3 regions of the Marinobacter flavimaris genome follow, and region 1 is predicted to be linked to each of the others. Evidence: predicted binding sites of a transcription regulator. Region 1 holds the regulator's gene; each other region holds the start of a gene.
The links. Region 1 encodes FliA, which starts transcription of late flagellar genes. Its sites were predicted from a motif close to CTAAAGTTTNNNNNNNNNNNGCCGNTAA; they were not measured.

Region 1 (9,791 bases):
CTGGTTGATCAGCTCATCAAACTCCATGGACAGCTGGTCAGCCATGGCTCGCAGCGCTTCAGTCCGCGCCTGCGCGTCCATCTCCGGATTTCGGGGCGCTTCGGTCACGGCCGGCGGGATTACGTTCTCGGCAGGCGCATTCAGCGATCTCTGGGGCTGGTCGCCAATCTCGATTGGCTGGAAGGAGCGCTGGGGTGCATTGAACACGCCGGTCAGGGTTTCAGAAAGGACTTTGTATTTGCCTTCGTTAACGGACGATACCGAGTACATCACGACGAAAAAGGCGAACAGCAGGGTGATGAAATCCGCGTAGGAAATCAGCCACCGCTCCTTGTTGTGCAGATCATCCTGGGGTTGCCTACGGCGCCGCATAAGTTGGCCTGCGCATGCTTACTGCAGGAAGCCCCGCAGCCGCAATTCGATGGATTTCGGGTTTTCACCCTCGGCGATGGCAATCAGGCCATCGATCATCATGTCCTCATAGCGGGTGCGCTCCCGCACGATACCGCGCATCTTGTTGGCGACCGGGAAGAACAGGAGGTTGGCCAGCGCCACACCGTAGATGGTGGCTACAAAGGCGGTTGCGATCCCGCTACCCAGGGATTGGGGATCCTCCAGGTTGGTCATCACTTGGATCAGGCCCATGACAGCCCCGATAATGCCGATGGTTGGCGAGTAACCACCCATGGCCTCGAACACCTTGGCCGACTCCAGATCCCTCTGCTCACGGGATTCCAGATCAACTTCCATGATGCCCCTGATGGTCTCGGTTTCGGCACCGTCGACCAGCAATTGCAACCCCTTGCGGGCAAAGGGCTCCGGCTCGCGCTCGGCAAGACCTTCAAGGCCCAGCAAGCCCTGCTTGCGGGCTTTGACGCTCCAGTCAATGACTTTTCCGATGCCATCTTCAAGGTTGATAAACGGCGGAAAAAAGACCCAGCGCACCTGAGTGAAGGCTCGCTTCAGCATGGGCCACGAGGTCTGCAGGATAGTCGCGGCCAGAGTGCCACCGATGACGATGATGGCCGCCGGCCCATTAAACAGTGAGCCAACCGCTCCGCCTTCCAGCAGGTTACCGCCAAGAATTGCGGCAAAGGCCAGTATGACCCCGAGCAGGCTCAGGATATCCATCAGCACACACCTTCAGCGAGGCGTGGCCCGATCTCGTCCAGGGACAATACCTCATCCGTCAGCCCTGCCTTGGCAACGGCCATCGGCATGCCGTAGATCACAGACGATTTTTCATCCTGGGACCATATATCCGACCCGCTCTGCTTCATCATCCGACAGCCTTCTTTGCCGTCCGAGCCCATCCCGGTAAGAATGACGCCGAGCGTCTTGCCCGGAAAGCTGCGGGCAAGAGAACCGAAGGTAACGTCCACGCAGGGTTTGTAATTGAGCCGCTCGTCTCCGGGCAGAATACGGATCCTGGGCTGTCCGCCCCGATTCTCGACCATCATCTGTTTGCCGCCGGGCGCCAGCAAAGCCAGGCCGGGCCGCAACACATCACCATCCTCAGCCTGCCGGACTTCAATCCGGCAGAGCTTGTTAAGGCGTTCGGCGAAGGCCGGAGTAAAACTCGCCGGCATATGCTGCACCAGAACAATCGGTGCCGGGAAGGTCGCCGGCAACACCGTCAGTACCCGCTGCAGGGCAACCGGGCCGCCGGTTGAAGTACCAATGCCAACAACGGCGTAATGCTTGGCCGGCCCACGGCGGCCATGGCGCCTGGGGGCCTCGGTTTCGCCCGGAGAACCTGCCGACGCTGCCGGAGCCCGGGTATCAGGACGCTGACGCGGTGCTGGTTCCGGACGCGGGCGCCCTGCAGGCTCCGGCGCCCGGGAGGCGGGAGCTGAAGGTTCCGCGCGGGAAGGCGCAGGAGAACGGTTGCCGGGACGACTGCGGGCTACATCCAGAATCCGCTCAATCAAGATTTTCTGAAGCTGACTGTTGTCCCGGGCAATTTCTTCGAAATTCTTGGGCAGAAAATCAACGGCGCCGGCCTCGAGCGCATCCAGTGTGACCCGGGCGCCCTCATAGGTGAGCGATGAGAACATGAGCACCGGTATCGGATGTTTGCGCATGATTTCGCGCACGGCAGAGATGCCATCCATCACGGGCATCTCATAATCCATGGTAATCACGTCGGGACGCAGTTTCTCGGCCAGCTCAACGCCTTCCCGACCATTGGTCGCAGCACCTACCACTTTGATCTGGCCGGAGCTGGTCAGGATTTCCGTCAGCCGTTTGCGAAAAAACCCTGAATCGTCAACGACCAGGACAGAAACTGTCATCCACTTCTCCTACCCAATCCATCGTTCTTCGGCCTTCTCTGGCAAAAAGCGCCGGAAGGCCCGGCTCAACCGTAATGTTGCAACAGGCTTGGCACATCAATAATGAGTGCAATCCGGCCATCGCCGGTAATGGTGGCACCGGCCATGCCTGGCGTACCCTGGAGCGCTCGCCCGAGGGGCTTGATAACCACTTCTTCCTGACCAACCAGCTGGTCGACCACGAACCCGACCTGCTTGGTACCCATAGCCACAATGACAACATGGGCATTATCGGGCACCTCCTGACCAGCACCGCCACGAACCAGCCAGCGCTTGATATGGAATAGCGGGAAGACTTTATCCCGAACCACAATGCACTCGCGCCCATCGACGATGTTGGTCTTGGTCAGGTCCAGATGGAAAATCTCGACCACGTTGACCAGCGGCAACGCAAAGGATTGATCGCCCAGCATGATCATCAGGGTGGGCATGATGGCGAGCGTCAGCGGAACCTTGATGACAATGCGAGAGCCCTTGCCCAGCTCGGATTCGATGCTCAACTGGCCATTGAGCTGGCCAATCTTGGTTTTCACCACATCCATGCCGACGCCACGACCGGACACATCCGAAATCTGCTCCTTGGTGGAGAATCCGGCGGCAAAAATAAGGTTGTAACACTCCGAATTGGTCAGCCGGTCCGCGGCGTCCTGGTCGTAGATACCCTTTTCGACTGCTTTGCGGCGCAGGACCTCCGGATCCATGCCCGCGCCGTCATCCTCGATAAACAGCAGGATATGGTCCCCCTCCTGCTCGGCAGATAGGGTAACTGTGCCTTGGCGTGGCTTCCCGGCCTTCTCGCGGACTTCCGGAGCCTCGATCCCGTGGTCCACCGAATTCCGCACCAGGTGAACCAGCGGATCAGACAGCGCTTCAACCAGGTTCTTGTCCAGATCGGTTTCTTCGCCATGCATCACCAGGTTCACCTCTTTCTTGAGGTTTCTGGCGAGATCGCGCACAACGCGGGGGAACCTGCCGAACACCTTTTTGATCGGCTGCATACGGGTCTGCATGACGGCGGACTGGAGATCAGTCGTAACCACATCCAGGTTGGATACCGCCTTGTGCATGTGTTCGTCTTCACTTTCGGCACCCAGACGCTGCAAGCGGTTACGCACCAGCACCAGCTCACCCACCATATTCATGATGTCATCGAGCCGCTTGGTGTCGACACGAACCGTCGTTTCCGCGGCCGGAGCATTCTCGCGAGCAGGCATCGCCGGTGCGGCAGCGCCTTTGGCTTCCGGCTTCTCGGCCGGCTTCGATTTTTCGGGCTTTGACGTGTTTGCTTTCGGTGAAGCCGGCTCTTTTGAAGATGCAGGCTGTTTCGGCGCTGAGGGCTGTTTTGGAGCTGCAGGCTCTTTCGAGGCTGAAGGCTCTCCGCCCGCGGTCGGGCTTCCGCCCTTGCCGTGAAGATCGTCCAGCAGTTTCTCGAATTCGTCGTCGGTGATCAGGTCGTCGCCGCCAGCAGATCCGGCCTTGGCAGCCGGCTTTTCTTCTTTACCAGAAGCCTCTTCCTCGCCAGCTGGCGCACCGGCAAACTGACCTTTTCCGTGCAGTTGGTCCAGTAGCGCTTCGAATTCGTCGTCGGTTATTTCGTCGTCTCCAGAACTTTCCTGGTCACCGCCGGCCGATCCGGCGCTCGAAGCCGAGGAAACCTCCGCTGATTTCTCGTCCTGCAGTGCGTCCAGAAGCTGTTCGAACTCGTCGTCGGTGATGTCGCCACCGTCTTCTGCCGGTTCGCTCTCTTCCTGCTCAGGTTGAGCGGCAGCGGCCGGTGCCCCCTCGCCTTCAGGCTGGGCCAGGGCATCCAGACGGGCAATAAGTTCGTCCGGAGCCGGTGTCAGCTCCTCATGATTGCGGACCTGCTCAAACATGGCATTGACGTAGTCGAGTGCTTCTAGAACCACGTCCATCAGTTCGGAATCCACCTTGCGCTTGTGATTACGCAAGATGTCGAAAACGTTTTCCGCGGAATGGCAGCAGTTCACCAGCGCTTCAAGCTGAAGGAAGCCGGCTCCGCCTTTCACGGTATGGAAACCACGGAAGATGGCGTTGAGCAGATCACTGTCGTCAGGATGTCGCTCAAGATCTACCAACTGCTCTGACAGCTTTTCGAGGATCTCGCCGGCTTCTACGAGGAAGTCCTGCAAAATCTCTTCATCAGCATCAAACGCCATGCGTTACCCTCATTATTCAGAAACCGAGACTGGACAACAGGTCGTCTACGTCGTCCTGCCCCGAAACTACATCTTCACGCTCATCGGCCTTGATCTGGGGCCCGACGCCCTTCTCTGCAGACTCTTCTTTTTCTTCAATCTGGTGCACCGTGCCCGTGAGCTGGTCCACATGACTGGCCATCACCACCAGGCTGAGCATCTGCTCCTCAACCTCTTTCACAAGGGCGGTGACCTTCTGGATGACCTGACCTGTCAGATCCTGATAATCCTGAGCCAGCAGGATTTCCGACAGGTTGCTGTACATGGTGTCGGCATCGGTTGCCATGCTGACAAAAAAGCGATCAATCCGGCCGTACAGCTCGCGAAACTCAGCCGGCTGCATTTCCCGGCGACGCAGGCGCTGCCACTCATCACGCAACGCGGCGGCCTCGTCTCTGAGGGCATTGGCCACCGGCATGGTTTCCTCAACCAGGTCCATGGTCCGGTTGGCTGCTTCACCGGTCATCTGCACAACGTATTCGAGACGATCAGAGGCATCTGTCATCTTTGACAGTGCTTCCTGTTGCTCGGCGTTACGGGGATCAATCTGGAAGTTCCGGATTGCTTCGTGCAGGCTCCGCGTCAGCCGCCCTACCTCACGGTACAGACTCTGATCCCTGACTTCGCTGAGTTCATTGATCAGGGTCATGGCTTTGGCATAATCACCCGCATCAACACTCTCGGCCAGTTCCGCTGCCTGCCGCTGGAGCTTTTCCGTCACCTCCGGTTCAAGGCCCCGATGGTTCTTTTTGCTATCGCTCATGAGAGCCATCCGACCTCTGGTTACTGGATTCTTTCAAAGATTTTCTCAATCTTTTCCTTGAGCACGGCAGCGGTGAACGGCTTGACCACATACCCGTTTACGCCTGCCTGGGCAGCGGCAACGATCTGGTCGCGCTTGGCCTCAGCAGTTACCATCAATACCGGCAGGGTTTTCAGATTCTCGTCCGCCCGAACGGCCTTGAGCAGGTCGAAGCCTGACATGCCAGGCATGTTCCAGTCGGTCACCAGAAAATCGTATTTGCCGCTTTTGAGCATTGGCAGTGCCGTGTTGCCGTCGTCAGCTTCATCGGTGTTGGTGAAGCCAAGATCACGCAGCAGGTTCTTGATGATCCGTCGCATTGTGGAGAAGTCGTCCACAATGAGGATTTTCATGTTTTTGTCCAATGGGACCTCCAGTTAGTAACACCCGGAATTCGTTTGACCTTTGCGTTCAAAGTCTAGCAGGCCGCTGTTTTAACCGCTTATTGTCGGACCTTTGCTTCGGTTGTAAAGCATCGGTTACCAAAAACTACAGACTACCTCGTTGGCGACACAGACTGAACGCGGTCAGTTGTCCGATTCCTGACGCCAATCCGAGAGCCGTCCCCGAAGGCGCAGGGCTGCCTGGCTGTGAATCTGGCTTACCCTGCTCTCACTGACGCCGAGCACCGCGCCAATCTCCTTGAGGTTCAGTTCTTCCTGGTAGTAAAGGCTCAACACCAGCTTTTCCCGCTCCGGCAGGTCTTCAATCGCCTCAGCGAGGCTCCGCCGGAAGGCATCGGAGGACAACCCCTCAAGGGGATTATCCTGCGTCTCTGTCTGTTCTATCGGCAGCTCTCCGGATTCATTGAGCTCGTCGAGGCTAAAAAGTCGACCGCTGTTGGAATCGGAAAGGTAGGAGTGGTATTCGGGTAGCCCCATACCCAGCTCTTCGGCCACTTCCTGGTCGTGGGCTTCGCGGCCAAGTCTATCTTCAACGGCCTTGATGGCCTGGGAAATGCGACGGGCGTTGCGATGAACAGAACGTGGCACCCAGTCACCCTTGCGGATTTCGTCCACCATGGCGCCGCGAATACGGATACCGGCGTAAGTCTCGAAGGTAGCACCTTTGGTAGAACTGTAACGCTGGGCGGCCTCGAGCAGACCGATCATGCCGGCCTGCATCAGGTCTTCAAGCTGGACGGACGCCGGCAGGCGAGCCATCAGGTGAAGGGCAATTTTCTTGACCAGCGGCGCGTGCTGCTCAATGAGCTGAGCCGGCTTCTGCGCACTTGACTGGTTATAGATTCCGAGGTTTTTCGCCAATGTCATGTATCCGGTTTTTTGTTTGACTGGATCCGATTCAGACTTCGACGAGCCGCTCCACAAAAAATTCCAGATGCCCACGGGGCGAGGACGGCAACGGCCAGCTATCTACCTTGTCCGCCAGCGCCTTGATGGCCAGTGAAGCTTTCGCCCTGGGATAGGCGTCCAGCACCGCACGCTGCCGCTGAACCGCTTTCTTCACGGCCTCATCGTAGGGAACTATTCCTACGTATTGTAGTGCCACATCGAGGAAGCGCTCGGTGACCCGGGTCAGTTTTTCAAACAGATGCCGGCCTTCCTGCTCATTCCGAACCTGATTGGCAAGAATACGGAAGCGGTTGGTTCCATAATCACGGTTCATCAGCTTGATCAGGGCATAGGCATCGGTGATCGAGGTCGGCTCGTCGCAGACAACCAGCAGCAGCTCCTGAGACGCTCTCAGAAAACTGACCACTGACTCGGAAATCCCGGCGGCGGTATCAACGATCAGGACATCGATCTGATCACCCAGTTCGCTGAACGCATTAATCAGCCCGGCATGTTCCATGGGGCTGAGCTGGGTCATTCGTTGGGTACCGGAAGAGGCGGGGACAATCTTGATGCCACCGGGTCCATTCACCAGAACGTCCTTCAGATCACAATCGCCGGCCAGAACATCCTGGAGGTTGCGATTGGCAGTGATGCCCAGCAAGACGTCGATATTGGCCAGCCCCAGATCGGCGTCGAGCAGCACCACTCTCCGGCCTTTCTGCGCCAGGGCAATTCCGAGGTTCACCGACACGTTACTCTTGCCGACACCACCCTTTCCGCCGGAAACTGCAATCACCTGTACCGGATGTGCTCTGCTCATACTGTTTTTGGTCTCTCGCCACGTTTCGCCGGCTTTGTCTCCGACGCCTGCTGTCAATCTGTCCGGTCTCAGGCGTGCTCTTTCAGGCCCTCTGCGACCGCTTGCTGTTGCTGGAGTGTTTTCAGCCGATCCACGGCCAACCGCACCAGCGGAACGGCTTCTGCGTGGTGCAGGTCTTCAGGAATCTTCTGGCCGTCTGTGTAATAGGCTACCGGCAGACCGGTTTCCATCACAAACCCGAGAGACTCACCCAGCGTCAGGGCCTCGTCGATTTTGGTCATCACACAGCCCGCAAGATTTGCCATCTTATAGCAATGCCACACGGATTTCATGATGCGAGGCTGACTGGTTGCCGAGACCACCAGATGGGTTTTGATATTGTGATGGCTGCGAGCCAGTTCGGCCAGCTGTTCCTGATAGCCTTTGTCCGCACTGGTCAGTCCGGCGGTATCAATCAGCACCAGATGACGGTCTGACAGCTCGTCCAGAATATCGTCCAGACTGTGGCTCTCATCCACGACCCGAACCGGCACATTCAGGATCCGACCGAACACGAATAACTGCTCGTGCGCCGCCACCCGATAGCGATCCGTGGTAACCAGGGCCACGGAATCGGAACCATGCTTGAGCACGTAGCGAGCGGCGAGTTTTCCGATGGTGGTGGTTTTCCCGGACCCTGTCGGCCCCACCAACGCGTAGGCGCCGCCCTCATCCAGCCACTCCATGCGGGAGGTCCGGACCCCGGTACACAGTATTTTCAGGGACTGCTTCCAACCGTCTTCCAGACGCCCCGCCTTGTGACGACGGGAAATTGACCCCGCCAGATCACTGCCGAGGCCGAACTCCTGCAAGCGCTCGGCAAGCCTCTGCTGCACGGCGGTGGTCGCAGAAACCTCCGGCTCCGGTTGCGGCCGACGGCCCTGCATCATGTCTCTGAGCGAGCTGATCTCGGCCCGCATCTGCGCCAGCTCATCGGAATAGGCTTCCCTCGGCGCCTGTGGCAGAGGTTCAATATCACCAAAACCACCGCTCACCTCTTCCTGAATGGCAGCGAACGAACCGGCGTAGCTCGCGCCCTGCGATGCCCGCTTTTCCCGTACTTCACGGATGCGGTCCCGGGACCGGCTCAGCTCGTCCTCAAGACGCCTGTGCTGGTCGGCCTGCATCTCGGCCAAGCGGGACCCGTTGGTGGCTTCTTCTGCCTGGTTGCCCAGTCGCTGGCGCGCCATATTCTCGTCATAGTCCAGCGCCGTCACAATTTCGACACCGCCGTCGACCCGACGATTGGAAAGGATCACGGCGTCCGGCCCCATCTGTTCACTGACCTGCTTGAGCGCCTCTGCCATGGTCTGAGCAAAAAACCGTTTTACTTTCATGATGCCTCTTCCTCCACCGGCAACGCCGTGCCGGCGCTGTCCGCTCTGTCATCCGCGCCGTTACTGGCCAACGGACGCCACGATCGTAATCTGTTTGTTATCCGGAATTTCCTGGTACGAGAGCACATGCAGGCGCTCTACCCCATAACTGGCAAACTTCGCCAGTACCGGCCTCAGGGGCCCGGAAACCAGCAGAATGGCCGGCTTGCCGAGCATCTCCTGGCGCTGAACACTCTCCTGCAGGGAGCGCTGGAGCTTTTCAACCATATTCGGCTCCAGAACCAGGCCAATATCTTCCTGACCGCCGGATTGTTGACTCTGCTGAACTGACTTTAGCAATAACTGTTCCAGATCCGGGTCCAGGGTGATGACCGGTATCTCCGATTCGTTGCCGCAGATGCTCTGAACAATCATCCGGCGCAGGGACTGCCGGGCTACGGTGGTCAGCAGCTTCGGATCCTGGCTCTTCGGATGCACGTTCACGATGGCCTCGGCAATGGACCGCATATCCCGGATCGGCACTTCCTCCTTCAGGAGGTTCTGCAGTACTTTCAGCAGCAGACTGATGGAAACGGTGGTGGGCACCAGTTCCTCGGCCAGCTTCGGAGAAATCTTCTCCAGCTGATCCAGCCACTTCTGGACTTCCTCATGGCCCAGCAGTTCGTGGGCGTGTTTCTGCAGCACCTGGTTCAGATGGGTGGCGACCACCGTACTGGCATCAACCACGGTATAGCCGAGCGTCTGGGCCTGGTCTTTCTTGTCCGGCTCAATCCAGCTGGCATCCAGACCGAACGCCGGATCCTTGCCTTCAATGCCCTCTATCTTTCCGAATACCTGACCCGGGTCGATGGCCAGTTCGCGGTCCGGATGGATTTCCGCCTCGGCAATGGTCACCCCCATCAGGGTGATGCGGTAGACGTTGGGCATCAGATCCAGATTGTCGCGAATA
Region 2 (9,791 bases), 770 kb from region 1:
AAATCGAGCACGCGCTGGTGCTGGGCATGAATTCGATAGGCTTTCCGGCGACGGTTGCCGCTTGGCAGTGGGCTCAGGAAGCGCTCAGCCAGGAATAAGGTTCGCCGACAGACCAAGAAGGTGCGAGCGTTTTCAGCAATCTGGACGGCCCAACGGGCCGCCATTCTCCAATGATTCAGAGTTGGTCATTCAAAATATAATCCCGGAGCGCCACAGCATTGTTGTGCTCGGTATCCTTCGCAGCAAACACGAGCGTTATGCGGTCATGTTGCTCAAGCAGCTTCTTAAGTGCCTCAAGATCCTCGCTGGCATCACCTGATGTCAGCTCTTCAAGGTACCGCTCCCGAAACTCCGGCCATTTTTCGGGATCGTGACCGAACCACTTGCGCAGTTCAGTTGACGGCGCCAGACCCTTCAGCCAGTGAGCTATATCCGCATCTTCTTTGGCCACTCCCCGAGGCCAGATACGGTCAACAAGCAGCCGTGGGCCATCTGAGGTTGAGGGTTCTGCATAAGCGCGTTTCAGTCGGATATCCATAAGCGCATTCCTCCCGGATTTTCCAGAGAATAAAACTCGGGATATAGAGCAATCTCAGCAAACGACGCTAACAAAAACCAGCAAAAGTCGCAGGGGCGGTTTATCTATATCAAGTCGGGATCAGGTCCATCCCCGGCTTGCCATACCAGTACCCGTTGCACGGCGGTGCCTCCACCAGTTGCAGCGGGTCGGAGGCTGGTACTTCTCCCCGGCGGACCTGATCAAAGCGTCTGACCACCTCCTCCATGCCCTGATGTTCCGGGCTCAGGCGCACGGTGCTTACCCCCATACGCTCCATATCCGGCAACTCCCGCATCAGGTCGTAACGGGAGCCAGACAAGGTGGAAATGCCGTTGATGCGGAACAGCTCCTGGCTTTCCCGGGAGCGCAACTCCATGCCGTCCGGGTGCTGCAGGCAGCGGAACTCGCAGTTGTCTTTGGGCAGGTTGTAATGGCGGGCGGTAAAGCAACGGGAGGACCAGGCCAGGGGCAGGAAGCCCCAGGAAAACACCTCAGCGGGCAAATCCAGTTCCTCGCCTTTCAGCTCCTTGATGAGTTGCTCGAGGGTTTCCTTGCCCAGCTCCACTGGCAGATTCCAGCCCTGCAAGCCCTGCTTTGCCAGGATTTTCAGGGTAGCGGTATTGTAGATGTTCATGGACGGGCCGGTGACAAACGGAATCCTGTTCCGGATGGCCACCTGCAGGGCGCTCTGATCGTTGGCCTCTACCAGGAATTCATTCTGCTCACAGAACCGGCGCAGGCGACGCAAATCGGCCTCCGACTCAATCAGCGTGAGCGTGGAGAGCACCACATTCTTGCCACAGGCTTTCAGATCACGGGCCAGATCCAGCCAGTCATCCGGTTTCAGTTCCCGCCGGCGGGAACACACCACTTCGCCCAGATAGATGGTATCCACCGGCCACTCGGCGGCATTGACATAGAAATCGAAAACGGTCTGCCTGGACCAGAACCACAGGATCGGCCCCAAGGATAACTTCAGCATGGATGGTGAAACCTTATTTCCATTTGCGATGGTAGGCGCCCAGTGTGGTCAGGCCGCCCTCGGAAAGCCCCGCCAGCGTCTGCTGCCACTGAGGCTCAACAGTAAAGCCGTCGGTGCCGGCCTCAAGATTGTCCAGGGCATGGCGCCAGGTTCTGGCTACGTCTGCGATGTAGGCCGGGCTACGCTGACGACCTTCAATCTTCACGGCACTGATACCCAGTGCCTGAAGTTCTGGCAACAGGTCCAGGGTGTTCAGGCTCACCGGCTCCTCAATGGCGTGATAAACATGACCCTCAACCTCAAAGCGGCCTTTGCACAGAGTCGGGTAGCCGGCGGATTCGCCCTGGCCATAACGGTCAATCAGGACATTGTTGAGGCGGGATTCAAGCCCGTTCGGAGTCTCCTGCCAGCGGACCGCCTTGGCGGGAGAGCAGGCGCCACGGGTATTGGGGGACTCATCGGTCAGATAGGAAGACAGGTAGCAGCGGCCCTCGGCCATGATGCACAGACTACCGAAGGCAAACACTTCCAGTTCCACCGGGCTGTGTTTTGCCACACCACGAACCTGGTCCAGCGACAGAACCCGGGGCAGCACGGCCCGGCGGATATCGAAGTTATCCTTGTAGAAGGAGAGCGCTTCGTGGCTGGTGGCAGATCCTTGAACCGATAGATGCCGGGGGATTTGCGGATATCGGTTGGCGGCATAATCCAGCAGGCCCATGTCGGCCAGGATAATGGCGTCCACGCCGAGACTTGCGGCGCGGTCCACCGCCCCCTTCCATTGCTCCCAGCCATCCGGCTGCGGGTAGGTATTGATGGCACAGAAAACTCTCGCGCCCCGGAGATGGGCGTATTCAATGCCTTCGGCAGCACGCTTGTCGTTGAAGTTCAGGCCGGCAAACTGACGAGCGTTGGTACTATCTTTAAAGCCGAAATACACGGCGTTGGCGCCGTTATCAACGGCGGTTTTCAGGGCCGGGAGGCTGCCGGCCGGGCACACGAGTTCCATTGGCTTCTCCGCTTCTTTAGTGCAGACAAAACCCTAATGTCAGAGTCAGTCAATTGCCTTGACTTATGACATCACCAAGATCCATCCAACCATTTTTTTTATTTATTTTGCTGGTTTTCTGCCGTCAAACTATTTTATTACCTAATTTACTGTTATCGATGGCTTTTATATACCAATAAAATTCTTTTAAAACTTATTATTTTTACATCTTTTTAAACTTAGTTACCAATTGCACATAGATTTAGTCCTGATAAAGGTCTATCTATGCGCGGATGCGCGGATGCGCGGATGCGCGGATGCGCGGAAAACAGGCTACTCCCAACCACACCACTCCGCCCATCTCGAGGATTTTCCTTGTATGCGCAAAAATCTCCCAATTACCCAAAACGAAAAACACTTTCCAAAAAACCAAAAGCTTATTTCCTCCACCGATCTAAAAGGGAAGATCAAACACTGCAATAGCGCATTTGTAGAGGTTAGCGGGTTCAGTCGAGAGGAGCTGATTGGTCAGCCACACAATATCGTGCGGCACCCAGATATGCCGCCTGAAGCATACGAAAACATGTGGTCTCACCTCAAAGCCGGGCGCCCCTGGATGGGGCTTGTAAAGAATCGTTGCAAGAACGGGGATTTTTACTGGGTAAGCGCTTACGTAACCCCTATTACAGAGGGTGGCGAGGTGATTGGTTATGAGTCCGTTCGCTCATGTCCCGAGAGAAAAGATGTTGACCGTGCCGCTGAACTGTACGCTCGAATCCGCCGAGGCCAAAAGCTGGTCACGATTGTGGATCGTCTGCCCATCACCTATGTCGCTGCTGCGATTACTGCTGCAATTGCTATTGGTGCAGCTGCAATCGGTTATTCGACCGGCGCCCTGGGATTTTTGATTGTGGCCGTGTTCGGGAGTGCTCTCTGGAAGCAGATGTCAGAGAACCGTTTACAGACAGAGCTTCGGGAACTGCTTGGCGCCAGTTTCACCGATACGTTGGCCGCCAAGAGCTACACGGATGATCGTCCGGATAAGGGCCGGATTAAAGTAGCGGTTCTGGCCCAAAAGGCTCACCTTGATACCGTGCTAACACGAATTGAAGACTCGGCTGCACAGGTCAGTTCACGCTCAATGGCCGGCATGGAGATCGCGCAGGAGACACAGGAATCGCTGAACCGACAACAAGCGGAGACTGAGCAGGTTGCTGCCGCGGTTCATGAAATGTCGACAACCATTGCGGAGGTTTCCTCGAATGTGCAAACGACAGCGAACCGTGCTGAAGAATCCCGCAACCAGGCGGTGAAAGGACGCGCTGTTGTTGAAGCCACACGCACCGCCATTGAGCAACTCAAGGAGACGGTTGATGGCATACGAATGTCGGTATCCGAGCTGGCTGACCAGAGTCATAAGATTGCTTCTGCAGCCGGCCTCATTGAACAGATTGCCGATCAAACCAACTTGCTTGCTCTGAACGCGGCTATTGAAGCGGCCCGTGCCGGCGAACATGGCCGTGGCTTCGCCGTAGTGGCCGACGAGGTCAGAAACCTTGCCCGAAGGACGCAGGAGTCGACTCAGGAAATCCACAGCATCGTCGACAGCCTTCTCACTCGTTCGGAAAGGTCTGTATCCGTTGCAACTGCAGGCGCAGAGGCTGCCGACGTTGGCCTTAAAAAGATGCTCGATACAGAAAAGACTCTTGCCAATATTGGCGACGCGGTCAGCGAAATTGCTGACATGGCATTGCAGATGGCTGCTGCAGTGGAGGAACAAGCGCAGGTATCAGACCAGATCAACGCCCAGGTAGAGAACATCTCCGGCCTCGCCCAGCAAAACCTTTTGAAAGGTCAGGAATCAACCGATAGCGTCAAGGCGCTTGGGCAGATCGCAGCAGATCTGCACGAACTTGTTGTGCGCTTCAAGTGAGCACGCAGACGGGCTGGATCACTTCGTTCGACCTTTCAAGAACTCGCCACACTCCTCTGCGCTGAGCGGTTTGGCGAACAAATAGCCCTGACCGGAGTCGCAGGAAAGGGCTTTCAGAAATTGCTCTTGCTTAAATGTTTCTATTCCTTCAGCGATCACCTCGAGACCAAGCGTATGGCCCATCTGGATGATAGCTTTCGCAATGGCTCCACCTTGCCGGTCCTCTGGTAATACCCGCGTGAAAGATTGATCTATTTTTAAACGGAACAAGGGAAACTGTTTGAGATAACTCAGGCTGGAATAGCCCGTGCCAAAATCATCAATGGCCAACTTGATGCCGATCTGATCCAGCTCTTCCAGCTTCCTAAGAGCATCCTCGATACCGTGCATTACCACACTCTCGGTTAACTCGAGTTCCAGATATTCGGGAGGCAGCCCACAACGGGTGAGCGTTTCTTCAATCGTATCTATGAAATCAGGCTGACGGAACTGGTGAGCCGACACGTTCACCGCAATCGTGCCGGATATCAGCCCAGCATCTACCCAGCTCACATGCTGTCGACAGGCAGCCTGAAGAACCCAGGCGCCGATATCGACGATTAGTCCGCTCTCCTCTGCAATGGGAATAAACTGGGCCGGCGAGATGAGCCCTCGGGCTGGATGGCGCCAGCGAACAAGTGCTTCGAGGCCTACTATCTTGCCACTTTCCAGACTGATCTGAGGTTGGTACACGAGAAAAAGCTCGTCTTTCTCCAGAGCGAACCGAAGGTCTCCCTCCAGCCCGATCAATTCCAGAGCACGCTCATTCATTGCGGGTGAATAAAACTGATACCGATTCCGCCCCAATCCCTGAGCCACATGCATTGCAGCATCCGCATTCCTGAGCAGAGTCTCGGAGTCCTCACCATTGTCCGGAAAACAGACAACCCCGACACTGACGCCCAGAATAATCTCCTGACCATCAATGGTAAAAGGGCGTGAAACAGCCCGAATGATTTTCTCAGCAATACGTGCCGCGTCCTGCTCTTCCTCTATTTCAGGAAGAACAACAATAAACTCATCCCCACTTTGCCTGCTCACGGTGTCATCAGCTCGTACGCAATGAGAGAGCCTCTGCCCGACTTCGTGCAGCAAGCGGTCACCGAGAGTATGGCCGAAAACATCATTCACGTTCTTGAAGCGGTCGAGATCGACAAGAAGCAGCGCCACCTTCAAGCTCGAGCGCTCTGCATGATGGAGGGCGACATCAAGGCGATCCGTCATTAACAACCGATTCGGAAGATCCGTAACGGCATCATGAACGGCCATGTAGTTGAGCTGCTCATGAGACTGATGACGTTCGATAACCGCAGCAAGTGTATTGGCGATACCCTGCAGAAACCTGACATCCTGCTCCGAAAAACTCCTCGGCGAGTCGCTGTATGCGCCCAGAACCCCCAACGGCTTATCTGTTTGACCAATCAGAATGTCCACGCCACTGGCAATGTGGTGGCTTTTTATCAGGTCCGACTCAGCGAAACGGACGTCGTTCATTACATCGTCAGCTGTCAGAGGTTCAGAAGTTCGAACCACAGCCAGCGCACGGGCAACCTCAGCCTGGTCGACCAGTTCTCGGCCTACCCACCCGGCGCCCCAACCCAGGCCGGCGGTCATGACAAAGGCAGACCTTTGAGGATCAAACAACGCAATCCTGCTGAACGTAGTACCCAAACCTTCGGCAGTAGCTTCGGACGCGCTTTCGATAACCTTATCGACACCGTCAACGGATAGCGCCAGCTGACCGAGCCTGGCAACCAGCAACTGCTGCCTGGCATTGTCCTTGAGTAATCGTTTCGCGCGCTTCTGCTCCGTTACGTCATGAGCCAACACCAACTCGGCCCGACGGCCCTGGAAGAGCAGAAAGTGGGACATAATCTCAACATCCAGCAACCTCCCTCCCTTGGTCCTGTGGCGCCAGACACTACCGGTATCATTAAGGCCCTCTGTTACTTTTGTCACGTTATCGAGAAGCCTAACAACGTCTTCGGACGGACGAATATCCTTGATAGTCATCCCCATAAATTCTTCACGGCTGTACCCATACTGGTAAATCGCCGCTTCATTAACCTCCAGAAAGTTCAAGGTTTCGAGATCATAAACCCACATGGGATGAGGATTGGCCTCGAATAACTCCCGATGTCGCTGTTCACTGTCCCGGATTTGCCGGAAGTCCTGCTTCAGTCGCTCCTGGACCTGTGAAATTTCCTGGATGGGGGATAGAACGCTGTCTGGATTGGAAATGGCGAGCGACTGCAATTGACGAATGATCGGCCTTCCCGCAGCCGAGCCCAGCACAGCTCCCAGCACAATCGCTAACCCGATGATCAACAGCAGAGCCAGGACCTCTCTCCAAAACAGTGCGCTGTATGCAGACTCCGGGATATCAATCCTGATCGTCCAGGGAGCAAGCCCGATCGGCTCACTGGTGCTCACCCATGCACCATCCTCCGACCCGGACTGAACACTGTTTGGTGAGTTTTTCGCAATAACTTCGCCTGTGCCATCAATCAGGCTTAAAGACCAACCGCCGGGTAATTCCAATTCTGCGATGCGAATCTGGAACTCGGAGACATCCATCGGGCTTATCAGAAGATGCTGAACCGCATCGTTCCTTAGAACGGGAACCGCAATAGCAACCAATCTGGTTCCAGTGATGGGACCGGTAAAGGTATCGCCGACTGCCGGCGCCCGAGTTTCCAGCGCTCTGGGGGCTGCCGCATGACCAGCCGGTTTTGGCACCGGAGGCAATGACGTTCCAAAGGGGGATCGGGTGTTAAACAGCATCTTCATTGGTTCACCCACATCCGCAAACAGAACCGGGCTTCCAAAATTATTGTGAAAATCTCGGGCAAGCCTGTAAAGCTGATTCCACTGAGAGGGGGTATCGACAAATTCAGAGTCTGCCAGTATTCCCAAAGCCCTTATCCTGGCATCCAGATAGTTGTCGACATCTGCGACGGCATCATTTACCAGGAAAACTGCCCGCTCTCTCATGTCCTCTTGGTGCCCCATTACCGTATGCGCAGCTATCCCGGCGGCAACCAGAATCAGGGGGGTGACGCCCAGCCAGATGAGACGTGAAAGGTATCTGGCCAATGGCCGCTGTTTCATAGCAAAGAGCTTCCCGAATTGAATCAATTGAATAAAAGACTAGCACCTGCCCGCATACTTGTAGCAGCCTCGAAAATAACGGACGAAAAAAAGAGAGGTTTTGACTCAAATCACTGTGCGGCGGGTAACAGGCTGAATACCCAAGAGGTGATACTCCATGTTCCCTCAAGACTCCGCAGAAAACCAACGCAAAAACAGCTGACTAACAAGTTCTTACAGGATCTTACACACGAACATCTACCTCCTCGTTACCCCTTATCGTGAATAGAGACCGCTCTGTCGTTCGCTGATAATACGTGCAGTTTCTACTCAACAGAGGCAAGACAATGCACATCATCAACAACCTCTCCATGCGGGGCAAGCTGACTACTCTGGTAGTGCCGGCCCTGTTGGTGATCGTCTTTTTCGCCGTCGACAGCATTACATCGAACTACGGCAAGCTCAGCGATATGCAAAAACTCGGTGCCATGGTTGACCTGGCAAAGACAGGTGACCCGCTGACAGAGTCACTCCAGAAGGAGCGGGGCCGATCAGCCGTGCTGCTTGCCAGCGACACCAACCAAGAGGCGGGCAAGCGCGTCGAAAATGCACTGGCCGAACAACGGCGGGAAACGGATGCGAGGATTGCAACCTATCGTCGAGAGATCCAGGCGCTCACCGCTGAAACCGTTTTTGACAATACCGTCGAGGCAAACATTGCGAACGTTGAACGCAGCCTCGCCAACCTCGCATCCATCCGTCGCTCGGTAGACAGTCGCTCGATTGCGCCGGTGGAATCCGCCCGGTATTACACCGATACCATCGTCGCGCTGATCGACCGGATTGGCATGATCGTGCGTCGCTCAACCGACCCGCAACTGACTCGGGACGTAAAAGCCTACCATGCCCTGGCCGAACTCGCGGAGAGAGCCGGACGGGAACGTGCGATAGGCGCATCACTCATTCGTAGTGGCGAGTTTGATCTGCCGACACTCCGTCAGGTTGCCAGCCTGGCCGGACAACAGGATGCACATCTGGATAGCGCGATCACTCTATTGACGAGTGATGACCCAAGGCGCGCCTTACTGGAATCACAGTCAGTTTCTGGCGAGCGTCAGGCACTGGAGGCGCAACGCGCCACCCTTTTCAGCAGCCCTTCCGGCATGTATGCCCTGGATGCCGCCGAATGGTTTGCCACAACCACCAAACGGATTGGCTCTCTGAATGCCATGCGCACCGATCTATTGACTGGCGTCATGGCACTGGCTGATCGCGAAGTGTCAGCGGCCCGTGGTGACCTGATCTTAGCGTCAGCGCTGTCAGCGGGCGCCGTCCTGGCCGTGCTGCTGCTGGTGTTCATCATTATCCGTGCCATCAACCTGCAAGTCGGCCGACTGCTTGAGGGCGTTCGCTTTGCTATGGACAACAAAGATCTGACTCGAAGCATCGACATTTCCAGTCATGATGAGGTGGGCACCATTGGCAAGGCCATTAACGAGCTGTTCGGACGCTTTGGCAATGCCCTGCTGCACATCGACAAATCCAGCGTCCAGCTGGCCACTGCCACGGAAGAGACCAGTTCTACGGCCGGCCAGAACGCCAGCCAGGTGAAAAACCAGCAGCAACAGATCGAGCAGGTGGCTGCGGCGACCGAAGAAATGTCGGCCACCTCCGAGGAAATCTCCCGGAACACCCAGCAGGTGGCCGATGCTGCCCGCAGTGCCATGGAGAAAAGCCGCAGTGGCGAGCAGGTGCTGCACGGTAGCGTGAAGAGTATTCGTTCCCTGGCGAAGTCGGTTCAGAAGGTGAATGAGGTAATCGAAGAACTGGAGAACCGCAGCTCAACTATCGCCGACGTGGTGGACGTAATCCGGAAGGTTGCCGATCAAACCAACCTGCTGGCGTTGAACGCAGCGATTGAAGCCGCCCGCGCAGGCGAGCACGGCCGAGGGTTTGCCGTGGTTGCCGACGAAGTCCGGACCCTGGCACGACAGACCCATGAGTCTACGACCCAAATTGAGGAGATTATCAACGGTTTCCAGAGCATTACCGACAGTGCCAGCCGTTCGATTGTGGAAAGCCACAAACTGGCGAATGCCACCAGCGAGCAGGCGTCAGAACTGGAACAGACCTTCGCCGATATCCTGACCGATGTGAACAGCATCTCCGATATGGCCAGCCAGATTGCCACCGCCTCCGA
Region 3 (9,791 bases), 660 kb from region 1:
GGTTTTCATCAGGTTCGGCATCGAGCGAAGTTGTTGGCTCGCCCTGTTCGGAAGATTTTTGAATGGGGGCCGGGGTAGGTTCTGGCGAAGGCTTTGGTTCAGCCCTGGCAATGGTCGGGGTATTGGGCGCGGGCTCGGGGAGGGACAAACCGAGCTGTGCCAATGACGCCTTTCGACTGCCGACTGAATTTGCAGTGATGGTTGCGCTGGATGTTTTGGTCACGCCGAGCGCTTTCAGTGTTGCCGTATCCAGGTTGCCGTTGGTTTGGAGCCCATTTTGAGCTTGATAGGCGCGTATGGCAGCTCGGAGTTGCTCATCAATCCAGCCATCCGCGCGTCCGATGTCATGACCGGCACCGTAAAGAGCATTTTCGGCGGCGAAAATGACTTTTTCGGGTTCGGCGGCTTGGGCAGTGCCGAGGCAGGCAGCCGCTGTCAGCATGGCAATGACAGGGCCGCGAACGCCTTGCCTCTTGGGTGATTGAGAGCGCGTCATGGCGGGATACCTCCGGGCAGTCCGTTTCCGGTTACATTGTGTAACTTGAAACCCAAAGGTATCAGGTAATCATCTGCGCTCTCGTGAATTGGTTAACATCTGCAACCATTGTCTGTTCAGGATTCACTGGCCCTGAAGCGTCGCACGAGCGTATTCAATTCATCAGCCATGTTCGCCAGAGAGCGGCTTGAGTGATTCACCTGGGAAATGTCTCCGGCCAGTTCCTCAATTGCGCCACTGCTTATTTCCACGTTCTGGGTCATCTCCGCGGCGGTCGCTCTCTGCTGCTCGGTTGCACTCGCAATCTGGGTGGTCATTTCAACGATGCTGTTGACCGCCGCGAGAATATCCGTCAAGGCTTCGCCCGACTTGCTTGCCTCCTCGCTGGCCTCTTCGGCCATCTGCTTGGCCTTGCTCATGTCCACTACTGCGCCGGCCGCGCCACTCTGGAGCTGGGACACAATCCGCTCGATATCGACGGTCGATTCCTGAACGCGCTTGGCCAGTCCTCGAACTTCATCGGCAACCACGGCAAATCCCCGCCCGGCGTCACCGGCTCGAGCCGCCTCAATGGCGGCATTTAGCGCCAGAAGGTTCGTTTGCTCAGCAATGCTCTGGATAACAGCCAGCACATTGCCGATTTCGGCCGATTCGTTCTCCAGTTGTTGGATCCGGGTAGACCCTTTCTCAACCTGATTGGCGAGGTTGGTAACCGCCCGAATGGCTGAGCCAACGGTTTCCTGTCCGGAATCCGCAAGCGATGAGGCCTTACGGGCCGATTCGTCAGTTTCGCTGGTGTTCGAGGCGATCTCTTCGGAGGTGGACACCATTTCCTGCATGGCGGCAGACACCTGCGTGATCTGGTCGCGCTGTTGCTCCGAATTGGCGGTTGTACGCTCTGTGATGCCGGAGAGTGATTCGGACTCGCCTGTCAGTTGGCGAGACGCCGTCACAATTCGGGAAATCGTTTCCTCGAGCGTTTGCAGGAAGGTGTTGACTGCGTCGATGAAGTCACCGATTTCGTCTGGGCGACCCGGGGTCAGCCTGGTGGACAAGTCGCCGTTATTGTTGGCGATGTCGTCGAGGTAGCCCAGAATTTCTGTTTTCGCACGCTTCACGCTTGAGCCCATCAAGCGACTCATCAATACCGCAACGATCAATCCGAGAACCGCAGAAGCCACAAATGCGATGAGCGTGAATTTGAGTGCAAGATCAGTGGCAGCCGTTGCCTCATCCGCTTCCATCTCGAGAGACGCGAAAATACTGGCCTCCAACTCGCGCGCCATGCGGGCGATTTCGGGCCCGAGTACATCGAGTCGGTCTGCCTTGACGCTGACGACGATATTCTGCTGTTCCACCATTCTCTGAACTGCAGCCTGATAGTTTGCCAGCTCTTCGACAACGGTTTGCATGTACACCTGCACAAAGTCCGGGCCATTTTCAGGTTGCAGCAGCTCCAGTGCATCGGTCAGGTCTTCGATGGCCCAACCGAGAGCCTTGCGGGAATCCTCATCGCCGTTGGTCAGGTAGCGTTGGGCGGTCAATTGCATGACCATGGCATCGTTCAGCAGTTGCTCGAGGCCGGCCCTCAAATCGCTTTCGGGTTCCCTGTTGGCAACCCCGTTAAGGGCCATCCGCAATGCCTTGGTGGCATTTGGACCGTATACGTCCAGCTCATCCTTGATAATTTTCAGGACCTGGCGTTTGGCCGGAACCAGCTCGTTCCGGAATGCCTTGATGTATTCATCGGTGGTGGTCTTGATCCGATCCACCAGTTTGGCCGCACCAGGGTCCTGGATGTTCTCCTGCGCTCTCGCCATCACCTCATTGAACTCGGCTTCTAGCTCGCCGAAGTGGGCAAGGGTTTCTTCATCGCCAGTGGTGAAATAGTCGAAAACACGCAGGCGCATCCGATAGACGCTGATGACCGATTCGGTCCCAATAGAGGTGTCCGGTGCCAAGTCCCTGGCGACGGTGTTCATTCGACGGTCTAGTTCCTGGAATTCATAAACACTGAAAAAAGTTACCGAGGCAAAGAGCAAAAGAATGAATACCGGCGCAATCAACAGTTTCCCTGGGACACCCAATTTACGCTCTATAGATGAGAGGACAGAGGAAGCCAAAACGTCATCCTTCAGTAAGTTGTTTTAGTGATTATCGGCAGCGCTACTGAAACCTGAAGCCTTAAGGCCGGTGTTTCATTTGGGCGCAGCCGTCTCTGGTTGAGCGGCGCCCCGGTTACTCGACAAAGTTGGCCTGGCTCGCAATCATGGGGGAGAGATCAAGATTCCAGTGTTCAAGGCCGCTCGCACTGTACACGTAATGCCCACTTAGGGATTTAAGCTGCGGTATCTGATCGGGTCTCATGCCATTGAGGATCAACGAGGCCAGCCTGGCTGCGGTGAGCCCCTCTTGTTTGGCCGAGATAGTGAATCCGCCGATGCTTTGTTCTTCGCCAACAAAGATATCCCAGAATGAAAACAGTGGGAGCTGAGCCCGATAAAATGCTTCCTTCAGCAGATCGTAGGGTATGACGTACTCGCCATCTTTGTCACGGATGGTGTGGTGGGTGCCCAACACAACAGCATCATAACGTTCGTGGGCATTTACGACCGTGTCCAACCAGGTGTCCCTGTCGTTGGTCAGAACGATGTCCAGTTCGGAACCGTAGATCGTGGCCTGGCGCTTGTCACCAAAGTATTCGTTCACCGCATTACGCATGGTAGGTGAGTCATCCATCAGAACCAGGAAACGCTCTTTCTGCCGGAGTATCTTTCTCAGGTGACGGATACTCTCGGAGAAGAACGGGCGTTCGAGGATGCCAGTGACCAGCGGGTGTTCAAGGGTAGGGTGCTGAACGGGGCCACCATTCACACCAAGAAAGACCACGGGAATCTTTTGGGCGACCAGGTGGTCAGCCATCAACGTAAAGGCGTTGTCATCACCCAGAATGGCAACGTCGGGATTAACGTTTGCAATTTTGCTCTGGATTTCAGCCACTTTCTGTGGCCATTCCGGTTTCGACAGGCGCTTGGTGTCGAGTTCGAACACGTGAAGGTCGTGATCCTGCCCGAGCACGGACCGGACCGCGTCGATATAGTCCGCGTCCCATTTGTACTCGAGGTGGTAACTCTGGATGACGACGACGGTTTTGCCAAAACACAGGGGACTGACCAGCAAAAGAGCCAGGAAGAGTAAACGCATAGTTGTTCCTTATTATTGTCCGAGCAAGGTTGAAAAACCGAATACTTAACGATTTGTTCTTCAGGCAGTTTTTATAATTGTGACCGGCTTGAATACAGAAACCGTGCCAGTTAGCCAACTCACTGAAAATAAGAGTTTTTTAATGATATGGAGGGTTTGCTTTCCCGTTTTTAGCGTGAAGTGTCCGGTGTACTGGACAGTTGGCGGCGTGCTGGGCTGAATGTGTTTGATTTGCCGGACAATTGCGTCCGAAAAATCGGACATGGAAAAGCGAGTCTGGGCCGAGGTTTACGCGATCTCGGTCCTTGGATTGCGTGGGTAATACCGCTCAGGGAGGCGTTCGATGTGAGGGAAGAAGCGGGTGTCCTTGTAGGGCATCTTCGTGAACCCGGAAACGCCCAGGCCGGTAATCTGCTCCACCGATGACAGGATTACGTCCAACAATCGGCGGAACTCCTGTTCCCGGTCCGGATCAAGTAGCCGATAGTGGCTGTGGATTTTAAGATGGCGGGGCAGGGCTTCGAAGATGATCATGCCAGTGTGGTGAATAGCGTTGAGTTCTTCGAGGGCGTGAATAATGGTGTCGGGTAACACCAGGAATTCCTCCGGGTCCGGGCCGTCCTCGAAGTAAGAGTGGACCCGGCTTTCGTCTTCAACCTCAGGCGCGGGGCTTACCTCGTAGTGCAATTTCATATCGGGTGATACAACAAAGGGGTGGGTTGGTTCATCGCGATCAACGTGCAAGGTATTGCGGGCGTTGAACAGACAGCTTTTGAAAATCCCCTTGCGGTAAATGGCCTGGGCCAGGAAAACCATATTGTTGACGGCCTGCACAAACGCCGACTTCAAGGCAGGATCGTGCAGATTCAGGGAAGTGTCGATGTAGATGCCATCGGTTTCCCAGCGCACGGCCAGTCCACCTTCCACCGGGTAGCGCCCGAGCCGGCTCACGGCTGCCAGAAACGCCTTTTCGGTTTCGCCCATGCCCTGCATGAAATTCTTGTAGTAGCGGTCCAGCTGTACGTCATTGACGTCGTTGAGGGTTTCCGGTGCGCCTTCCTCCCTGAGAAAGGATTTACGCGAGCTGTAAACCACGGTGTCAATTTCCTGGTCAGAGGCACGCACCCACACGGGTACCTGGGCCGCGACCGGGGTTTCCGGCAGATCGATCATCACCGTGCGGGCCATACGCGGCATCTCTGTCAGATAGTAATCGCCGGCCTTACGGCGAGTTTCCGGATCCGGTGACAGCATGCCATCCAGCATGCGCGCGAATTCCATGGGCAGGCCCAGTGAGGTGGCCGGGATGGCCCGATGGCCAAAGCGGCAGGATTGGGCTGACGCCAGGGCATAGAGCGTGCCGGCTGCTCCCTGTTCATCGAAACGGGGAGACGACAGCCCGCCGTTGAGCTGTTCCTCGCCGATAAAATACACATCCCCGAGCCGTGCGTTTGTTTGCTGGAGGTTGTCGGACATCAGCTCCATCACGTTGGCGGTGATGAATTGCTGGTTGGCGTCCAACTGAGCAAACACGGAAGAGCCCCAGTCAATCAGGGCAATGTTTTCGGTGCTGGCGTCGAAGACCAGATTGGAAGGTTTGATGTCGCCATGAACGATTGGTCTGCCAGCCGGTCCATTTTCACGGCGAAGGTTTCGCAGGGTGTCGGCCAGCTGGTCCGCGATGCGCATGATGAGCCGTGGTTTCAGACGACCATCACGCAGGGAAACCTCTTCCAGATTTAATCCGGCAGCACGCTCCATCACCAGAATCGGCTGGTTATTGGCTCTTTGGTAGGAAATCAGCCGTGGCACCCTGGGATGGCGGACCTGCTCCAGAATGTAGGCTTCATCTTCAAGCCGGTCCTGAAGATGCCGAGGCAGGTTGATGCGGGTGAATTTGAAAACATGTTCCGGGCCCCCGGCTGCGGTGCCGGGCAGACGGCCTGAGAATACAAAGCCGTAAGCACCCTTGCCAATCAGCTCTATGTTCTGGTAGCCGAGTTGGCGGAGCTGGGCGGCGCAGAGCGCCACCCAGTCTTTGAGCTTTTTGGCATCATCATGGCTGAGCAGGTAGATCGACTGCTCTTCGGGTATGTAGAACTGCTGCAGTTGCGTCTTCTGCGCCATGATGAAACGTCAGCCCATATGCAGGAGCATGGTTTGGGGCGATTCGAGGTAGCCCTTCCAGCGGTTGCAGAACCGGGCGATGGTGCCGCCGTCGATAATGCGATGGTCGCCGGCCCAGCTCACGGTCATGATGGCGCGCTCCACCACCTGGCCGTTGGCGTCAAACCGGGGCAGTTTCTGGGTGCGCCCAAGGGCAACGATGGCCACTTCCGGCGCGTTGATAATTGGCGCGGTGTAAGTTCCGCCCAATGCGCCAATGTTGGAGATCGTAATGGTGCCGCCCTTGAGGTCTTCCTGGCTGACGCGGCCAGATCGGGCTGCCTCGGTCAGGCGCGCAACCTCGTCGGCAATGCCCAACAACGAGAGGCTTTCCACGCCTTTGATGTTCGGCACCGTCAGGCCGGCTTTGCCATCCACCGCCATACCGATATTGCACTGGGGCAGGTAGTGAATCTCCGTGACGTCATCGTTGAGCTGGCTGTTGAGAACCGGGAATTCCTGAACCGCCAGGGCCATGGCCTTCATGAAGAAGGGCATGAGCGTCAGCCTTGAGCCCCGCGCTTCTGCCTCCGGTTTCAGTTGTTCCCGCAGCTTGAGCAAATCGGTGACATCAATATCCTCGCTGTAGATAAAGTGAGGAATGGTGGTGGCCGATTTGACCATGCTTTTCGCCATCGCAGCTTTTATTCCGCGGATGGGTTCGACTCGCGCTTCCTGTTCGGCGGCAGGCACCCTGCGGGCACTGCTGGTGGTGGCAGTTTGCGCATCGTCGGCGGGAGCCTGGTTCTGTGCCTGGACGTGGGCCTGTTTCGGGCCTTCCTCGATATGAGCCAGTACATCGGCTTTCAGAACACGGCCATCTTTGCCGGATCCCTGAATATCCGAGAGGTTGAGCTCATGCTCCCGAACCAGACGGCGAACGGCAGGGCTGGCCGGAATACGCTGTCGGCTGGCCGTAGCGACAGGCGAGGCTGTCGCGGTTGAGAGTTGAACCGCGGGCTCCGGTTTGGTTCTAGCTTCCTCCGGCTCTTCACGATCCCGGGGAATGAACGCAAACAGCGGGGCATGAACCTTGGCCATAGCCTGCTGTTGATGGTAAAGCTTGGTCACACGCCCGGCTTTGGGTGCGGTAATCTCGACCATGGCCTTGTCGGTCATAACGTCCACAACAGGCTGGTCTTCCTCGATTTCGTCACCTTCGGCAACGCGCCATTCCACCACCTCGCACTCAACGATGCCTTCGCCGATATCCGGCAGGATAAAGTCTTCGGTGGCGTTATCGTCCGATTCGGCGCCGGAGGCCGGCTGTTTTTCCGCCTCGGGAGCCGGCTTTGCTTCGGCAGGCTCCGGAGAACTGGCCGCCGGCGCCTGGCCATCGCTTTCGCTCTCATCCACCAGCTCAAACAGCGGGGCGTGGACCTTGGCGATATCGCCTTCCTTGTAATAAAGGCGGGTCACACGGCCCTTGTAGGGTGCCGGAATTTCCACCAGGGCCTTGTCGGTCATTACCTCGGCCACTGGCTGATCTTCCTCGATGACATCGCCTTCGCTCACCAGCCATTTGACCAGTTCACATTCCACGATACCTTCGCCGATATCGGGCAGTATAAAATCACTCATAGTCGCTCTCCTGTCCTGATATCAGCCTAGAATTCAACGCTCGCCCTGATGGCCTCGTAGACCTTCAGGTGGTTGGGTAGGTGCTCTTTTTCCAGCACCAGCGGGAAGGGGGTGTCCATCCCGGTTACCCGAGCGATCGGAGACTCCAGATACAGGAAACAGCGCTCCTGAATCGTGGCGGCGATTTCACCGGCGAATCCGCCGGTCAGGGGAGCTTCGTGGGTGACCACCAGCCTTCCGGTCTTGAACACGGAGTTGGCGACGGTTTCCACATCCCAGGGCAAAATGGTCCTGAGGTCGATGACCTCACAGGAAATGCCATCTTTCTCGGCCCGTTCCACGGCCTGATCAATCACTTCCATCTGGGCGCCCCAGCCCAGAATCGTTACATCCGTGCCTTCCTTGGTGACTTCGGCCTCGCCCAGAGGCAGGCGGTAGTCTTCATCTGGCACCTCACCCACCGAGGCCCGGTACAGGCGCTTGGGCTCGAAGAACAGGGTAGGGTTGGGATCGTGGATAGCTGCGAGCAACAGCCCTTTGGCCTGATGCGGGTTGCGCGGCACCACGATTTTCAAACCCGGGGTGTGGGCAAAGTAGGCTTACGGTGATTGTGAGTGATACAGGCCGCCGGCAATGCCGCCGCCGTAAGGCGCGCGAATGGTCAGCCCACCCACGTCGAACAGGTTGCCTGAACGATAGCGGAACTTGGCGGATTCGTTCACGATCTGATCGAATGCCGGGAAGATATAGTCGGCAAACTGGATCTCGGCCACCGGCACCGACCCTTGGGCCGCAAGGCCGTTGGCAAACCCGATGATGCCTTGCTCTACTAGAGGCGTGTTGAAGCAGCGGGCCTTGCCGTATTTCTGTTGCAGGTTGCTGGTGGCACGGAAAACACCGCCAAAGACGCCGACATCCTCACCGAAACACAGCACTCGCTCGTTTTCCGCCATTGCGGTGTCGAGGGCATTGTTGATGGCCTGGAGCATATTCATCTTGGTCATCTCAGGCCCCTCCCTTGGCGTGTTCGGCACTCTTCGGGTATTCGTCCGGGTACCGGCGGATATGCGCCTTTAGTTTGTCGAACTGCTCAGCCAGGGCAGGTGGCACCTCGTCGTAGACATCGCTCACCAATGATTCAAGCGGCGGTGGTGGCCGTTTCTGGGCTCGCTTCATGGTTTCGAGCACTTCCCGGCGCATGTTTTCCTGGAGCTGCTTTTCGTCGTCCTCGCTCCACCATTTCTTGCTTTCCAGCCAGAGGCGCATACGCAGAATCGGATCTTTCTCGCGCCACACGGCTTCTTCATCCTTGCTCCGGTAGCCGGATGGATCGTCGGAGGAGGAGTGGGCAGCCAGGCGATAACTCATGGCCTCAATCAATACGGGGCGGTTGTGTTCCACGGCGAGCTTTCGGGCCTCCTGCGTGGCCTGATACATCGCAAGAATGTCGTTCCCATCCACCCGGATCACGTCCATCTTGTAGCCGTAGGCCCGGGGTGCAACGCCGTCGGCAGCAAACTGTTCGGCGGCCGGCGTAGAAATGGCATACCCGTTGTTGCGGCACAGGAAGATCACCGGTACCCGATGAACCGCAGCCATGTTCAGGGCAGCATGAAAGTCGCCTTCGGAGGCGGCGCCTTCACCAAAATAGGTAACCGTGCAGAGGCCTTCGCCTCGCAGTTTCTGACCATAGGCATAGCCTGCGGCCTGGGGAATCTGGGTGGCCAGCGGCGAGGAAATGGTCATGTAGTTCAGCTTCTTCGAGCCATAGTGGACCGGCATCTGGCGGCCCTTGCCATAGTCCATCTCGTTGCCGAACAACTGGTTCATGAATTCATCAATGGTAAAGCCGCGGTAGGCCAGGGCACCTTGCTCCCGGTACTGCGCCATGATCATGTCGCCATCATCCAGTGCTGCGGCACTGCCGATCACGGCAGCTTCTTCGCCCGTGCACTGCATGTAAAAGCTCAAGCGGCCCTGCCGTTGGGCAGCAAGCATTCGCTCGTCAAGAATTCGGGTAGTGACCATGGCCCGGTATATACGGAGGGCCTTGTCTTTGTCGAGATCAGGAGCTTTGGCGCTCTTGTAGAGCTTGCCGTCCTGTTTCAGGAGTTTGAAGGTGGGAATCCGGAACTCCGCACCGTCGGTAAACACTGGGGAATACACAACTTTGGACTTTGTTGTTGTCATAATCCTCTTCCTGGGGTAGTGGCCTGAGGAACAAACACTCCTTGTGGGAGTGTAGTTAATGTCATTGTAGACAGCCTGGCGAAATCTGGTGTGATTCCCGCCAGTTCATGTTTACCTTAACGTAAACTGCGAAACAGGGGTAGACCCTTCTGTT

Region 2: a site for FliA is predicted at 2,651-2,678, ahead of ACGK9W_RS12895 (methyl-accepting chemotaxis protein). Genes of this name have one in related genera too.
Region 3: a site for FliA is predicted at 2,651-2,678, ahead of ACGK9W_RS06000 (methyl-accepting chemotaxis protein). Genes of this name have one in related genera too.

What each region holds. Positions count from the first base shown of each region.
Region 1 is NZ_CP171359.1:1,958,050-1,967,840, forward strand. It holds gene motD (flagellar motor protein MotD) at 1-372, opposite strand, end outside; gene ACGK9W_RS09075 (flagellar motor protein) at 391-1,131, opposite strand; gene cheB (chemotaxis response regulator protein-glutamate methylesterase) at 1,131-2,294, opposite strand; gene ACGK9W_RS09085 (chemotaxis protein CheA) at 2,360-4,510, opposite strand; gene ACGK9W_RS09090 (protein phosphatase CheZ) at 4,527-5,312, opposite strand; gene cheY (chemotaxis response regulator CheY) at 5,333-5,716, opposite strand; gene ACGK9W_RS09100 (RNA polymerase sigma factor FliA) at 5,879-6,622, opposite strand; gene ACGK9W_RS09105 (MinD/ParA family protein) at 6,654-7,466, opposite strand; gene flhF (flagellar biosynthesis protein FlhF) at 7,535-8,842, opposite strand; gene flhA (flagellar biosynthesis protein FlhA) at 8,903-9,791, opposite strand, start outside.
Region 2 is NZ_CP171359.1:2,724,747-2,734,537, forward strand. It holds gene ACGK9W_RS12875 (carboxymuconolactone decarboxylase family protein) at 1-98, shown strand, start outside; gene ACGK9W_RS12880 (DUF488 domain-containing protein) at 176-538, opposite strand; gene ACGK9W_RS12885 (U32 family peptidase) at 648-1,541, opposite strand; gene ACGK9W_RS12890 (peptidase U32 family protein) at 1,555-2,550, opposite strand; gene ACGK9W_RS12895 (methyl-accepting chemotaxis protein) at 2,909-4,462, shown strand; gene ACGK9W_RS12900 (EAL domain-containing protein) at 4,481-7,612, opposite strand; gene ACGK9W_RS12905 (methyl-accepting chemotaxis protein) at 7,939-9,791, shown strand, end outside.
Region 3 is NZ_CP171359.1:1,297,570-1,307,360, forward strand. It holds gene ACGK9W_RS05995 (peptidoglycan-binding protein) at 1-496, opposite strand, end outside; gene ACGK9W_RS06000 (methyl-accepting chemotaxis protein) at 613-2,478, opposite strand; gene ACGK9W_RS06005 (ABC transporter substrate-binding protein) at 2,735-3,700, opposite strand; gene ACGK9W_RS06010 (protein kinase domain-containing protein) at 3,989-5,827, opposite strand; gene ACGK9W_RS06015 (dihydrolipoyllysine-residue acetyltransferase) at 5,837-7,447, opposite strand; partial or broken gene ACGK9W_RS06020 (alpha-ketoacid dehydrogenase subunit beta) at 7,474-8,451, opposite strand; gene ACGK9W_RS06025 (thiamine pyrophosphate-dependent dehydrogenase E1 component subunit alpha) at 8,453-9,637, opposite strand.